Regions from separate parts of the Synechococcus sp. CBW1004 genome, predicted to be linked through region 2. Evidence: predicted binding sites of a transcription regulator. Region 2 holds the regulator's gene; the other holds the start of a gene.
What was found. Region 2 encodes NtcA, which controls nitrogen genes in cyanobacteria. Its sites were predicted from a motif close to GTANCNNNNGNTAC; they were not measured.
Positions count from the first base shown of each region.

Region 1: H8F25_RS15740 (NarK family nitrate/nitrite MFS transporter) is a predicted target of NtcA. The motif match lies at 4,985-4,998, and genes of this name have one in related genera.

Region 1 covers NZ_CP060397.1:3,309,635-3,316,891, forward strand. The annotation lists gene H8F25_RS15695 (hypothetical protein) at 1-210, opposite strand, end outside; gene H8F25_RS15700 (GTP 3',8-cyclase MoaA) at 207-1,292, opposite strand; gene H8F25_RS15705 (nucleotidyltransferase domain-containing protein) at 1,429-1,785, shown strand; gene H8F25_RS15710 (HEPN domain-containing protein) at 1,772-2,179, shown strand; gene H8F25_RS15715 (molybdenum cofactor guanylyltransferase) at 2,289-3,056, opposite strand; gene H8F25_RS15720 (phosphate-starvation-inducible PsiE family protein) at 3,053-3,646, opposite strand; gene H8F25_RS15725 (hypothetical protein) at 3,806-3,988, shown strand; gene H8F25_RS15730 (hypothetical protein) at 4,104-4,292, opposite strand; gene H8F25_RS15735 (nitrate reductase associated protein) at 4,422-4,826, opposite strand; gene H8F25_RS15740 (NarK family nitrate/nitrite MFS transporter) at 5,120-6,676, shown strand; gene H8F25_RS15745 (molybdopterin oxidoreductase family protein) at 6,762-7,257, shown strand, end outside.
Region 2 covers NZ_CP060397.1:2,947,374-2,954,630, reverse strand. The annotation lists gene H8F25_RS14010 (glycoside hydrolase family 38 C-terminal domain-containing protein) at 1-125, shown strand, start outside; gene psbN (photosystem II reaction center protein PsbN) at 221-367, opposite strand; gene psbH (photosystem II reaction center phosphoprotein PsbH) at 488-688, shown strand; gene H8F25_RS13995 (TatA/E family twin arginine-targeting protein translocase) at 717-1,016, shown strand; gene pth (aminoacyl-tRNA hydrolase) at 1,035-1,643, shown strand; gene H8F25_RS13985 (DUF3146 family protein) at 1,649-1,906, shown strand; gene H8F25_RS13980 (resolvase) at 1,884-2,384, opposite strand; gene H8F25_RS13975 (DUF3084 domain-containing protein) at 2,641-3,897, opposite strand; gene ntcA (global nitrogen regulator NtcA) at 3,946-4,686, opposite strand; gene rph (ribonuclease PH) at 4,968-5,789, opposite strand; gene H8F25_RS13960 (cob(I)yrinic acid a,c-diamide adenosyltransferase) at 6,023-6,655, shown strand; gene dcd (dCTP deaminase) at 6,762-7,257, shown strand, end outside.

The DNA.
Region 1 (7,257 bases), 360 kb from region 2:
CCGCCCGTCGAGCACGAAGCGGTGGCACACCTGCAGCGCCAGCTCTCCGGGGCCAGGCGTCATCGGTTCGACTTCCCGGTGCTGCAGGGGCCCTCCCGGGCCGCCGGCCTGCCAGACGCACGGGATGGGAGGGAAGCGACGCGGATGGGCGCGGTTGTAGTCCACCGGAGGCCGGGAACCACTGACAGGGATGGGCGCTGCGGCGGTCATCCGCCCAGGTAGGCCATCTCGGCATGGCGGGGCGCTTCGGCGGAGGCCGGCCCGTTGGCCGGCGGCCCCGCCGTGTTCCAGACCTCCAGACGCTCCTCGCTCCAGCGGTCGCTCCGCTGCCTCCACAGCCCGGCGAGGGCCTCGCGCAGGTCCGCCTGCCCTGCCTCCGGCGTCAGCCAGGGCCGCAGGTCGAGGCCACTGCCGGGGGCGGCGAAGAGGCAGGTGTAGGCCAGGCCGTCGGCGGTGACCCGCAGCCGGTTGCAGTCACCGCAAAAGGGGGCCGTGATCGAGGCCACCACCGCCAGCGTGCCGCCACTGTCCGCCGTGTCCCGATCGCAGTAGCGCCAGCGCCGCGCCGTGCTGCCGGCGCCGCGGCCCAGGGGCAGCAGCGGCCAGCGTTCAGCGATCACGGCCACCATCTCGGCGGCACTCACCACCACTTCGGGCGTCCAACCGTTGCGGTTGCCCACATCCATGAACTCGATCAGGCGCAGCTCGATGCCCCGCTGGCGTGCCAGGTCCGCCAGGGGCAGGAGCTGATCCTCGTTGCGGCCCCGTTGGATCACGGCGTTGAGTTTGAGCTCCCCCCGCTCCGGTGCGAAGCCGGCGGCCCGGGCGTGCTCGATCGCCGCCAGCACCTTCGCCAGCAGCGCCTCGCCGGCAGGTTCGCCGCCGCTCAGACCCGCCATCGCCGCCACCGCTTCGCCCGAAGCACCATCGAGGCTGAGGGTGATCCGGTCGAGGCCGGCCTGGCGCAACGTCCGCGCCCGCTCGCCGCTGAGCAGGGCGCCATTGCTGGTGAGCGCGATCTCGCGCAGGCCTTGCCGCCGCAGCGGTTGGACCGCCGCCACCAGGTCCTCGAGGCCGGAGTGCAGCAGCGGTTCGCCGCCGGTGAGCCGCAGGCTGGTGACCCCCAGGGCCACCGCCGCTTCGATCACGGCCAGCCGTTGGGGCAGGGTCAGCAGCCCAGGCGGTTCCACCCCATCGGGCAGGCAGTAGGGGCAGGCCAGGTTGCAGCGGGCCGTCAGCGACAGGCGCAGCACCCCCATGGGGCGATCGAGCTGGTCGTTGACGCTGGCCATCGCCGCCACGCTATGGCTGCCGGCCTGGAGTTGGCGGTAGCGTTTTGCCATGGATGCCGCCGCCGCTCCACCTTCCACGCCACTTTCCACGCAACCGTTCACACCGCCGGCCATTCCCTGGCGAGAGCCCCGGGAGTTGGAGGCCTCGCCTGATCTGGGTCCGGGTCTGGATCCAGGCCTGTGTGGCGAAGCGTTGGCGCGGTTGTGCGACGAGCCCGATGTGCAGGCGGTGATCGCCTTTGGCTCGCGGGCTCGGGGGCAGGCGCGGGACGATTCGGATCTGGATCTGGCGGTGATCGTGCGCCAGTCCCAGCTCACTCCCGCGGAAAAGATGGCGTGCTGGCAGCGCTTCCATGGGGCACTGGGCCGGCTTGGCGTCGGTGTCGACCTGGTGGTGGCGGGCGCCGCGGATGCCGAGTGGCTGAGCGGCTCGCGCTGGCATGTGTTCGGCGATGTGGCGCGTGAGGGGCGGGTGCTCTATGTCTCCGGCTGAAGACGCGCTGCTGCTGCTGGCGATCGTGCGCCGCCATCTGCGGAGCCTGCGGCTGACCCTGGATGGCGCCTATCCGGAGGAGGACTGGGGCTTCACCGCCCAGCAGGCAGCCGAGAAGCTGATGAAGGCCTGGATTGTGCTTGCCGACCGGCGGCCCCCCCGGCTCCATCGGCTCGAAGACCTGGCGGCGCTGGCGGATCAGCCCCTGCTGCCCCAGCTGGCTGAGCTGCAGGTGTTTGCCGTGGAGGCCCGCTACGAGCAGGGGCCGTTCCCGCTGCCGGCGCCGCGCGAGGAGCTGCTGGCGTTGCTGGAGGCGGAGCTGGGCCGCTGTGAGCGCAGGGCGGAGGAGCTGGGCGGATCGCCAGGGGATCGGTCCGGGGGCTCGGCCGGCTGACCGCTTCGGGCAGCGTCCCGGTCGGAGGTTCAGCTTCCTCCTGGCTGCCGGCCGGCCGCCCGATCCCATCGAGGAGCGTTCCCTCTGGAGCGTTCAGGTTCAGGCCGGGTCATGTCGAGGGTTCACGTTCCGTGCGACTGACGGCGCCGGGTGCGGCTGCATCCTGCGGATGGTTCACGTTGCGAAGGGCCTTTGGATCGAGCCGCACGGTCTTGATCGCCTGGGTGGCCAGCCAGCCCTGCAGCCGCCGTTCGCCCCGTTGCACAGCCGCTGTCAGTTCGGAACGCAGCGGTTCCAGGCTCGGATAGACCCCCAGCAGGGGCTGCAGGCGCTTGCCGTCGTGGGCCAGGTGGATCCTGCCGCCGGGGCTCTCTGCGGTTGCCGTCAGCAGGTCCTGCAGGACCGCGAGGCTGAGATCGGGCATGTCCACGGGGCAGAGCAGCAGGCGTTCGCCGTCATACCGCTGCATCAGGCGCTGCAGCGCCAGCAGGGGGCCCTCCCAGGGCGGCGGTTCCTCCAGAGGTGTGATCGCAGCGGTCCTGGCTGGCGCGACGACGTCTCCCTGGCGCGTCGCTGCCGTGGCAGGGTCCGCCGGCGTCTCGGAGTTGCCTGGCGCATCCCAGCTCAGGGCATGGGCGATCCTCAGATGCTGCTCATGGCGGCTGAACAGCGTCACCGGGATCTGCAGGGCCAGCAGCAGCCGCAGGGTGCGCTCCAGCCAGGTGCCGCCTTCGGGGTGGAGCAGCAGTGCCTTGTCGCGGCCCATGCGCCGGCTGACGCCGCCGCTGAGCAGGCAGGCGCGCAGCGGCGGAGAGTCTTCCAGGAGCGGGGCCGATGCTGCGCCAGCCCTGGGTATGGGCAGGCCCGTCGGGCTCATTCGCCCTCGTGGTGCAGTCGCATCCGCGCCGAGACCCGCGCTTCGGGATCGACGCCGGCGAAGGTGGGCGGCAGCCAGACACGCACCACCATCAGCAGGGCGGCGGTGGCCAGGAACAGGCAGACCGCCAGCATCTGCTGCCACTCCGTCTCGAGCACACCGTTGACAATCACTTCGCGCAGCACCGACACGATCGCGATCTCGACCGACACACCGATCGACACCCGCTGTTCCTGCAGATAGATGATCAGCAGGCGGAACAGCTCCACCAGGATCAGGATGAAGAGAATATCGGCGGTGATGGCGTGAAACTGCGGCTTGCTGAGCAGGGAGGCGAAGATGCCCTTCAGTTGCAGTGCCATCACGCAGAAGAGTCCCAGGCACAGCGAGACAGCGATCAGATCCTGCACCGCTTCGAGAGCCTGAACGATCTGCGGCCGGCGGAACTGCTGGTGCCACGGCACGCGCGAGAAGGGAGGCGGCGCCGCGGTCGGATCAGGCTGGACGGCCTCTCCGGGCGGAGCGGCGCGTCCCGGTTGGAGAAGGGAGGCCTCGGCACGTTCATCGGTTGTCAGAGGTGAGATCGTCATCAGCTCGGCTCGGTTGGCCCGCAAAATTACGGGGCCTCTGCTTATGGGTCAATGCTTGATTGATTGGCTTGGCTGATAGGTCTGATGGGTCCAGCCGCTCGCCTCGGGGCAGCGCCCGGCTGCCGCCACAGCCGTGGCAGTGATGGTTCCCCTGCTGTGATGTCGCTCTCCCGGCCGCTGATCGGCATGGCCCTGCAGTGCGCCGTCGGCTACCTGGTGCCCGAGCGAGAGGGTCTTGATCGCGCTGTCATCACCACCCACGCCACTGGGTTGATGGATCTTGAGGTGCCCTGGCCAGCCTGGACGCCACAGGTTCGATGGGAGAAGGCCTGTAACGGGTAGAGGCCCAGCGGGGGCTGGGATCGCAGGCCGTCGTGGGCTAGGTGGATCCGGTCCGTCTCCGCCCGTCTCGTGCAGTGTGGAGGGTCTCGAGACCCTGCCCCGGAATGTCGACGGGTCAGTGCTGCACGGATTGGTCGGTATGGCCCGGCAATCGCCGGTGAGGCGTCAGCAGCGGCCCTTCCCAGGGAGCCTTATCGGCAATGGCGCAGATCACCGCCGGGTTCGGCAGCATCTCGGCACACTCCAGGTGGTGCTGGTAGCGGCTCAGCAAGGTCAGGTTGATCCGCCGCCACAGCTTCGCCACCAGCTGAGTGTGCACTCCAGCCAGGTGCCGCCCTCGGCGAGGGTGAGCAGGGCCTTGTTGCTCCCGTCCTCCGTCTCCCGCTGCCGCAGAGCATGCAGCAGTGCAGGAGCTCCCTCAGCGGCGCATCGCTCAAGCTTCCTGCTCCAGCAGGCCGAACTCGGCCAGAGCCCGCGGCAGATTGCGGTGTTCGTGGCCGGGATGGCTGAGCTTCACCAGCGCGAAGCGCTGCAGCTCGTTGAGCCCAGCCCAGCCGTCCGTCCGCAGGGGGAGGCCCAGCTGGGCGCAGGAGGCGGCCAGCAATTCCGGCACACGCTCCCTCTGCTGCCAGGGTTCCGCTGAGGGGCGCGGCAGTTCCCGGGCCCGGCCCGGCCCCAGAGTTTCCGTTCGGGCGAGCAGGTGCCGGTGAAGCGCTTCGATCGCCGCGGCATCGTCGGGCCAGGTCAGCAGCTGGGACCGTTCGGCGGGGCTCAGCTCACTCCAGTGCTGCAGCTTGAGCTTCACGCCGGCAAGATCGAGCTTGCGCCGGACCGCCATCGGAATGCAGCGCAGTTCGGCCGTGAAGTCGGCCTCAAAGCCGAAGCAGGTGCTGGCGTGAGAGGGGCTCAGGGCTATGAACCTGTGACGAGATGATCCCAGTGTGGTCGGATGGCGGCTCATGCGTCCGATGGGTCGTGGTGCCAGGTTCACCTTCCGTAGCAATAGCCACAATGGTCTCGCAGGGCAGGGTGGTGTAATCAACAGACGGTTTGCATATGCGCCGTCACAGCCATCGCCCGGTCGCGTTCGTTTTGAGGGCCAGGGACCTTACCCTCAATCGCGCATTTTTTATGTTAAGCGATCTTTGGTCGCTCCAGGGTAGATATCGAACACTTCATCTCACCTGGTTCGCCTTTTTTCTGACATTTGTTGTCTGGTTCAATCTTGCTCCCCTGGCAACCACGATCAAGGCCGATTTTGGTCTGTCTGTGCCGCAGATCCGTACCCTGGCAATCTGCAACGTTGCCCTCACCGTGCCGGCCCGCATCCTGATCGGGATGCTCCTCGATAAGTTTGGACCGCGCATCACTTATTCCACATTGCTGGTCTTTGCCGCGATTCCTTGTCTGATGTTTTCTGCCGCTCAGGACTTCAGCCAACTGGTCGTAGCCCGTCTACTTCTCTCCATCGTGGGCGCCGGCTTTGTGATTGGTATCCGGATGGTGGCGGAATGGTTCCCCCCTAAGGAAATCGGCCTGGCTGAAGGCGTCTATGGAGGTTGGGGAAACTTCGGATCCGCTTTCTCTGCTCTGACCATGGTGATTGTGGCTGGGTGGCTTTCGTTTTCCGGAGGCTTTGAGCTGCCCACTGGCGAAATTCTTAACTGGCGCGGCGCCATTGCGCTTACCGGTGTCATCTCAGCCGTCTACGGTTTCATCTACTATGCCAATATAACCGATACTCCCCCCGGTAAAGCTTACCAGAAGCCGGCCAAGTCTGCTGGTCTTGAGGTCACTTCTCTGAGGGATTTCTGGGGTCTTCTCGGGATGAATGTGCCGTTTGCTGTCATTCTTGCAGTGTTGGTGTGGCGATTGCAGAAGGTGAAATTCCTCGATGCGACTGGCTACACGATCGGCATGGTCTTGGTGCTCATCTGGTTTGCTTTCCAGACCTGGGGTATTGTCCGCACCAACCGCGACCTCATCCTCGGCAACAAGACCTACTCCAAAGAGGATCGCTACGAGTTCAAGCAGGTAGCCATTCTTGAGCTCACCTATATTGTGAACTTTGGTTCCGAGCTTGCGGTGGTTTCGATGTTGCCCGCCTTCTTCGAGAGCACCTTCGACTTGCCCAAGGCCACGGCTGGAATCCTGGCCTCCTGCTATGCCTTCGTGAATCTCGTGGCGCGCCCAGGTGGAGGCCTGATCTCCGACCGCATGGGCAGCCGCAAGAACACGATGGGTTTCCTCACCGTTGGTCTCGGATTCGGTTATCTGGTCATGAGCATGATCAAGCCTGGCGCCTTCACTGGTACAGCTGGCATCGCCATCGCAGTTCTGCTCACCATGGCCTGCTCCTTCTTTGTGCAGGCGGGTGAGGGCGCCACCTTCGCGATGGTCCCCCTGGTGAAGAAGAGAGTCACCGGTCAGATCGCCGGCATGGTAGGTGCTTACGGCAATGTCGGAGCTGTGGCCTATCTCACCATCTTCAGCCTGCTTCCCGTCTGGATGGGTGGCGATTCAGCCGAGCCCAGCGCCGAGATCGTGGCCGCCTCCAACAGCGCTTTCTTCCAGATCCTTGGCATCGCTGGCCTGGTGGTGGGTCTTCTCTGCTACTTCTTCCTCAGGGAACCCAAGGGATCCTTCGCTGATGAACATGCCGACGAAGTGTCTCTGGCTCGGGTGTGATCTCAGCTGCGGTGCGTGTAATTAGTCGCGGGGGTGCCCTGAGGCGCCCCCTTCGCTGTTTGTTCCGCTCAGCTTTCCATTGTTGATGACCGATTCGTCTGCCGACAGTGTGCGCAGTCAGTGTCCCTACTGCGGGGTAGGTTGCGGCCTGGAGCTCATGCCGCCAGCACAGCCTGGTCAGGCAGTGAAGCGCGATTCAGATGGTAACCCGATCTGGACCGCCCGCGGCGATCGCCGGCATCCATCCAGCCTCGGCCAGGTGTGCATCAAGGGAGCCACGGTGGGGGAGACCCTGGCCAGGGGGCGACTCACGCAACCGCTGTATCGCGCAGGTCTAGACCAGGAATTCCGGGCGATCGGCTGGGACCAGGCTTTGGAGCTCCTGGAGTGGCGTATCCGCAGCACCCTGGCCGGCAAGGGGCCGCGGGCCATCGCCATGTATGGCTCCGGGCAGTTCCACACCGAGGACTATTACCTCGCCCAGAAGCTGCTCAAGGGAGCACTTGGCACCAACAACTTCGATGCCAATTCCCGCCTCTGCATGAGCTCGGCGGTGGCGGGCTACACCCGCAGCTTCGGCT
Region 2 (7,257 bases):
GGCGGGTGCTGCAGCGGGTCGACGCACTGGATCAGCCGACGCCGGAGCCGACCGGCGCTGATCCGCTGCTCATCCGCCCGTGGGAGCTCTGCTGCTGGCGGATCGTCTGTGAGCCAGAAGCCTGACCACAGCCAGCCCTGGAGCGGAGTGGGCAGGGGAGACCTGATACAGAACCCCGACCGCTTTGGCGCCCTGGAGCAGGCAGGGCCTGAAGCCAGCTTCAGTCGTCGTGGTCGTCGAAGGGGTCGGTGAGACCCCGCGACGGGGGCCCGAAGGCGGTGTAGATCCCGAAACCGGTCAGAGCCAGCAGCACCACCAGCACCGCAATCGCCACGGACAGGGCCGGAGAGGTGCTGGAGGGATCCATGGGGTACGGGGGGGGGGAAAGGCAGCGGGAGCGTCACAACTCTCGACAGGCCCAACGAAGGGGCCGCCGAGGCTCGTACACTACCGGCCACGACCTCCAGCCTGAGAGCTTCGATCGGCCATGGCTCAACGCACCCGCCTGGGAGACATCCTGCGTCCGCTGAACTCCGAGTACGGCAAGGTGGTCCCGGGCTGGGGCACCACCCCGGTGATGGGCGTGTTCATGGCGCTGTTCCTGGTGTTCCTGTTGGTGATCCTGCAGCTGTACAACAAGTCGCTGCTTCTCGAAGGCATCAACGTCAACTGGAACGGCATCGGCTGATTCCGCCCGCGGCGGCACCCTCTCTCCCATGAACGTCTTCGGTATCGGCCTGCCGGAAATGGCGGTGATCGCCGCCATCGCTCTGCTTGTGTTCGGCCCCAAGCGCCTGCCCGAACTGGGCAAGACCCTGGGACGCACCCTCAAGGGCCTCCAGTCCGCCTCCCAGGGTTTCGAAGAGCAGTTCCGCACCGCTCTGGACGCCACGCCGGAGTCCTCTCAGTCGCAGGCAGCCGCCACCACAACCGCTGCCGCCGAAGTCGGGACAGCCACCGTCGCCAACTCGGCAGCGACCGAAGCCTCGTCCCCCAGCGGCGCCTCAGCCAGCTGAGCTCCTGTCTGGCCACGCTTGGATCTGCAACTGCTCGTCGGCCTGGGGAATCCCGGCGATCGCTATAGCGACACCCGCCACAACGTCGGCTTTCTCGCCCTCGATCGTCTCGTGGAGCACGAACGTGGCAGCTACCGCCAGCAGGGCCGGCTGCATGGGCTGCTCGCCGACGTCGGCAGCGGCGCCCGGCGTGTGCGACTGCTCAAGCCCCAGACCTACATGAACGACAGCGGCCGCTCGATCCGTGCCGCTCTCGACTGGTTCGGCCTCACCCCCCAGCAGCTCCTGGTGATCGTCGACGACATGGATCTGCCCTTCGGCCGGTTGCGCCTGCGGGCCTCGGGCAGTGCCGGGGGCCACAACGGTCTGCGCAGCACCATCGCCCATCTGGGGACGGAGGCCTTCGCACGGCTGCGGATCGGCATCGGTGCCCCGGCCGGAGACCCCAGCCAGCGGCGCGAGCGCACCGTGTCCCACGTGCTGGGACGGTTCAACGCCGAGGAGCGGCCGATCCTGGATCAGGTGCTCGACGAGGTGCTCACGGGCGTGGATCTGATCCGCCGTCAGGGCCTCGAGCGGGCCGGCAACCGGCTGAACGGTTTCCGGATCAGCGAGCAGGCATCCTGAAGGGCATGGCCCGGCTGCCGACCACCCATGCCCAGCTGCGCGTGCTGCGCCGCAGCTTCCGCCCGGCGGTGCTGGAGGGAGAGGTGATCGCCGGCGGGTTCCAGTGGAGCTTCTGCTGGGCCTTTGACCGGGGCGAGCTGCGCGTGGAGCCCTCGCTGGGGCGGGCCCTGATCCAGGACGCCCTGCTTCGCTTCCTGCTGCGCGCCGACTATCAGCTCGAACCCGGTGGCGACTACGCCTTCACCGTGCGGGCGAAGTTCTGATCGGAGGCAGCCCATCAGCCTCGCAACGCTCGAGCGGATGGCCCAGATACCGCTCCAGCAGCAGTTGGGCCACCACGTCATCCCAGTCGCGCGGGGGCTGCCGCAGCCCCGCCGGCAGCAGGCGACGCCAGCCCCGAGGCGGTTCGAGCTGCCAGAAGCGTTCTCGGGCGGCCAGCGTCGTGCCCCGTTCCTCCACCAGACAGACCGGCAGCAACGGGGTCAGGCGCGCCTGCCAGGCCTGCGAACCGGTGCCATCCCCGAGCACCACCGCCACCAGCCCGTCCTGCCTTCGCCAGCGCTGCAGCTCCTGCCAGGCCGCCTCCGGCGGCAGCACCCGGGCCACACGGATACGGCGGCGTTGCGGATCGCTCAGCACCAGACCGCACTTGCTGCGTCCAGGATCCAGGCCGGCCAGCGGCCCCTCGGAGGGGATCGCGGCGCCGGGATCGCGGCGGGGAGTGAAGGCGGCGGGAACCATGAGCCTGAGCTGGCGACGCAACGAAGGACGGCAGACCCGCCACCCTGGGGGCCGCGGCACACGGATCGATCCTGACTGTCCCGTGGGGCAGCGGCAGCCGCTGACCTGCATCGACCATCCGAGTCCGCAGGGCACCTCCACCGCAGGCACACGCCCCCACAAGCCATTGCCACGGGCGAGCGCGAAGCCACCCGAGTGTGCGCCGCCCGGAGCGTTGTCACGGCCACGCCAGCGGCCGCGACCCGCCGCCAGACGGTCACTGCGATCGCTGAGGCCTGCCGTCACCCCCGGCACGAAGCCCCACCCAGCGCAGCTCGACGACGATCGGATCCGGGGTGTCCGCATCCACGCGGGCCACGGCCTCGAGGTTGGCCTCCTGGCCGACGGGGCGTTCGGCCAGCGCACGGCCCAGCTCGTTGAAGTCGTTCACATCGAACTGAAGGCCATCCACCAGGGTCCCCTGGCGCTGCACCTTGGCGAAGGCGGCGGCCAGCAGCAGGTTGAGGCGGCTGCGCACCAGCTCCGCCCCACGCTCATCGCCGTCGAGGGTGGTGCGGGCGAGCACCTCGCCCTGGCGCGTCACCTGACGGTTGGGGCGCAGCTCGGCGAAGGCGAGCACCCGCTGTTCCCCGCGCAGCACATTGCTGGCGGAGAGGATGCTCACCACCCAGGTGCCGCGCTGGGCCAGCAGCGACGAGAGCCGGTTGATGTCGTTGCGGGGCACCAGCAGGATCTGGCGATCCGGCTTCTGCCCAGGCAGCAGCCGCTGGAAGGCGACGAGGTTGGCCTGCTGGAGCAGCGCGTCGATCACCTCGCGGGCCTGACCGGCCCGCTCCAGGCGGACCTTCGCTGTCGCCAGGGGCTGACCGCTGGCGATGACGACATCGCCGCGCCGCAGGGCGATGACATTGTTCTCGAGCTGCTTGAGCTCCTGCTCACCGGCGGCGATGCGCTGGCGCACCCGCTGCAGCTCGGCCTCATTGCGGCGGATCTCGGCGTCGCGGCCGCGCACCTCACGGCTGAGGCGGCTGCGCTCGCTCTCCAGACGTGCCCGCTGGCGCTGCAGGGGCTGCAGCTCCTGGCGCAGGCTGGCCACGCGACTGGTGGCCTGGGCGAGCTGCCGCTCGGCGCTCCGCTGGCTGGCCAGGGCCTGCTGACGACCGCTCACAGCCTGGCGGCGCCCCTGCTCGGCGCGTGAGAGCTCCGCCTGACTGCGGCGCAGGTCCGCACTGCTGCGCTCGAGGGCCATGCGGCTCTGATGCAGACGCTCCTGCAGCTGGTCGAGCTCGAACAGCCCCACCCGCAGCCGCTCGCTCACCAGCAGCATCAGCCCGAGCGAGACGGCACTGATCAGGGCGCCGGTGAGAGCGGTGATCACGACGGCGGTGTTCTTCGGCCGCAGCCCCAGGAGGCTGAGCCGGGCCTTGCCCACCGTGCTGCCCAGCCTGTCGCCGAGGGTGGAGAGGACACCGCCCAGCACGAGCAACGCCAGGATCAGCAGCCAGCCGGACACACCCTCCTCCAGGAACGCCCCAGTATCCCTGCCGGCCCCGGAGGGGCTTCAGCTGAACCGTTTCGCCAGAGCGATGGGGTCGAACACTGTGATCTTCTTGCGGTCGATCTGCAGCAGGCCCTCGTTGCGCAGATCTCCCAGCAGGCGGGTGATCGTGACGCGGGTGGAGCCGATCGCCTCGGCGATGGCCTGGTGGGAGAGGCGCAGATCAATGGTGATGCCCTCGCTGCTCGGGACGCCGAAATCGCGGCAGAGCACCAACAGGAAGCTCACCAGCCGCGAACTCATGTCGCGGTGGGTGAGCGTCTCGATCATCGTTTCGGTCTGCAGGATGCGCGAGGAGAGGCCCTGCAGCAGCAGCAGGCCGACGCTGGCGTCCTGCTCGATGGCGCGCCGCACCGAGGTGGCGGGAGCGGTGATCATCTCGACCCGCGTGAAGGCGATCGCGTGATAGAAGCGATCCGATCGCTGGCCGGTGAGCAGCGATAACACTCCGAACAGACTGTTCTCACGCAGCAGAGCCACAGTGATCTCCTCGCCCGATTCGTAGACGCGCGACAGGCGGACGGCGCCACGACGCAACAGGTAGACCCGCTCAGCGGGATCACCGGGGAAGAAGATCGTCTTGCCCCGCTCCACCGATTCGACACTGCTGCCCGCAAGGGAGCGGATCACCTCCGCGAGGGTGGTGCTCGGAGGCGGCGCGCCGGGGGCGGTGAGACCGGCCCCAGGGGTGCCCGTGGAAGGAGTATTGGCGTAGCGGCTGAACCCGCGGGTGGCGCCGACCATCGGCAGGGCTTGAAGTGATCGGAAGCTACGGATCGTTCCGCCCATGCCTTGTAGCAACCCACACGGTTTGCCGCCGAGGCAGCAGCGGCGACAACCCGCACGACGGTGGAAGCGCCAGCCAGGACGGCGCAGGCCACCTGAACGCCTGCTGCCGACGCGCCCTCCTGGCTCTGGCGACGGGAGTGCCGGGCACCAGCCTCGATGCCGGCCACCGGCAGTGACCCGACAGGTGAATCCCGGGCGCCAGGGCCTCCGGGGCCTGGGGAGGGGGTATGCCCGCCTCAGGCAGCCGGCGCCGCCTCGGTGAGCGCCCGGCGCTGCAGCTCCTGCAGCCGGGCGATGCCGACACCGGCCAGATCCAGCAGGGCGTCGAGCTGGCCTCGGCTGAACGGGGCGCCCTCCGCGGTGCCCTGGATCTCCAGCAGACGCTGCTCTCCGTCCATCACCACGTTGAGATCCACGTCGGCGCGGCTGTCCTCGCTGTAGTCCAGATCCAGCAGGGGCTGGCCCTCGACCAACCCCACCGAGATGGCGGCCACCTGCTGACGCAGGGGGGAGGCGCTGAGCACGCCCCGGCGCTGCAGACGCTCGAGCGCGGCGGCCACCGCCAGCCAGGCGCCCGTGATCGCGGCGGTGCGGGTGCCGGCGTCGGCCTGGAGCACGTCGCAGTCCACCAGGAGGCTTCGCTCTCCGAGGGCCGCGAGATCGAGGCTGGCCCGCAGGCTGCGGCCGATCAGGCGCTGGATCTCCTGGGTGCGACCGGAGAGCTTCATCAGCTCGCGCGGCTGGCGGCTGGGGGTGGAGGCCGGCAGCAGCCGGTATTCGGCGCTGAGCCAGCCGCTGCCGGAGCCCCGCCGCCAACGGGGCAGATCCTCCTCCAGACACACGCTGCAGAGCACCCGGGTGCGGCCGGTCTCGATCGTCAGCGAGCTGAGCGCGAACCCCATCGGATCCCAGACGATGCGCACCGGCCGCTGGTCATCGGCAGCACGGCCGTCCCGGCGTGGACCGGGGGCCTCGGCCGTGGTGGCAGGCCCCTCGCCTGCGACGTCGCTGCTGGATTCAGGCCAGGGCGGCGAGACCGGCGGAACGGACGGGATCAAGGACAGACGGGGCGGCTGCAGGCAGGCTAGGCCGCCGCGGTGGTACGTCTGTTTGCGCCACCGGTGGTGTGCAGAGCCTGTCCCTGCCGCTACATTCAGGTTCAGCGGCACCCCGGCCGCTCTCCCCGGCGCGGCGCAGCCAGCCGCCCGCCGGGGACGCTTCGGCGCCCGCGGCCCTCCCGGCACAGGACCCACCCACGGCCGCCTGCCCCAGGCTCCGACCGCTTCCCCGAATGACCGTCAGCCTCCCTGCCCACCGTCAGCCCTCCCGCCCCTCCGGTCACGGCCGCGGCGAGGTGCACAACCAGGGCAGCGGAGCACCCCGGCTCACCGGTCTGCCGACGCCGACGCCCGTGCAGCTGGTGCCCCAGCCCGAGGGTCTGCTGCAGATCCACACCGCGCCGTTCCGCGGCAGCATGGCGGCGGTGTTCAGCCAGGCCCTGCGCACGGCCGGCCTGGGCAGCCGCGTGCTGGTGAGCCAGTTCCTGCGGGGAGGTGTGGAACAGGGGGTGGCCGGCAGCCTCAGCCTCTGCGGACGCCTGCAATGGCTGCGGCCGGCCACGCCCCTCTGCATCGAGGAGCCCCTGGATCAGGCCGGCGACAGGGAGGCGGCGACCGCGGCCCTCGAAGCGGTGCAGGAGGTCTGGAGCTACAGCCGCGAGCGGCTGGTGGAGGGCAGCATCGACCTGCTGGTGCTCGACGAACTGGGCCTGGCGATCCAGCTGGGCTACCTCGAGGCCGCTGAGGTCACGGCCAGCCTGGAGCGGCGTCCCGCCCATCTCGATGTGATCATCACCGGACCGGCGATGCCCGCCGAACTGATGGCGATGGCCGATCAGGTCACCCAGCTGCGCCGCTGCGCCTGAGCAACAGGTTCCCCTCCGGCGGGTCGACACCGGAACAGCCCTCTAGGGTGATCCCCACGCCTATGGCAGAGGGGCGGCGACCGGCGTCCCTCACACCGCCTTCCCCATGCTCAAGAACGACCGCTGGATCAACGAGCAGGCCGCCGCCGGCATGCTGGATCCCTTCCAGCCCACCCTGGTCCGGCACCTGGAACCCGAGACGGCCGGCTCACCGGTGCTCAGCTACGGCTGCTCCTCCTACGGCTACGACCTGCGACTCTCGGCGAAGGAGTTCCTGATCTTCCGCCATGTGCCGGGCACGGTGATGAACCCGAAGCGGTTCAACCCCGCCAATCTCGAGCCGGCGCCGCTGCACCGGGACGAGGACGGCGCCTACTTCATCCTGCCGGCCCACTCCTACGGGCTGGGTGTGGCTTTGGAGCGCATGAAGGTGCCGGCCAACATCACCGTCATCTGCCTGGGCAAGAGCACCTACGCCCGGCTGGGGATCATCGTCAACACCACCCCGGCTGAAGCCAGCTGGGAGGGGCATCTCACCCTGGAGTTCAGCAACTCGAGCGGCGCCGACTGCCGCATCTATGCCAACGAAGGCATCTGTCAGC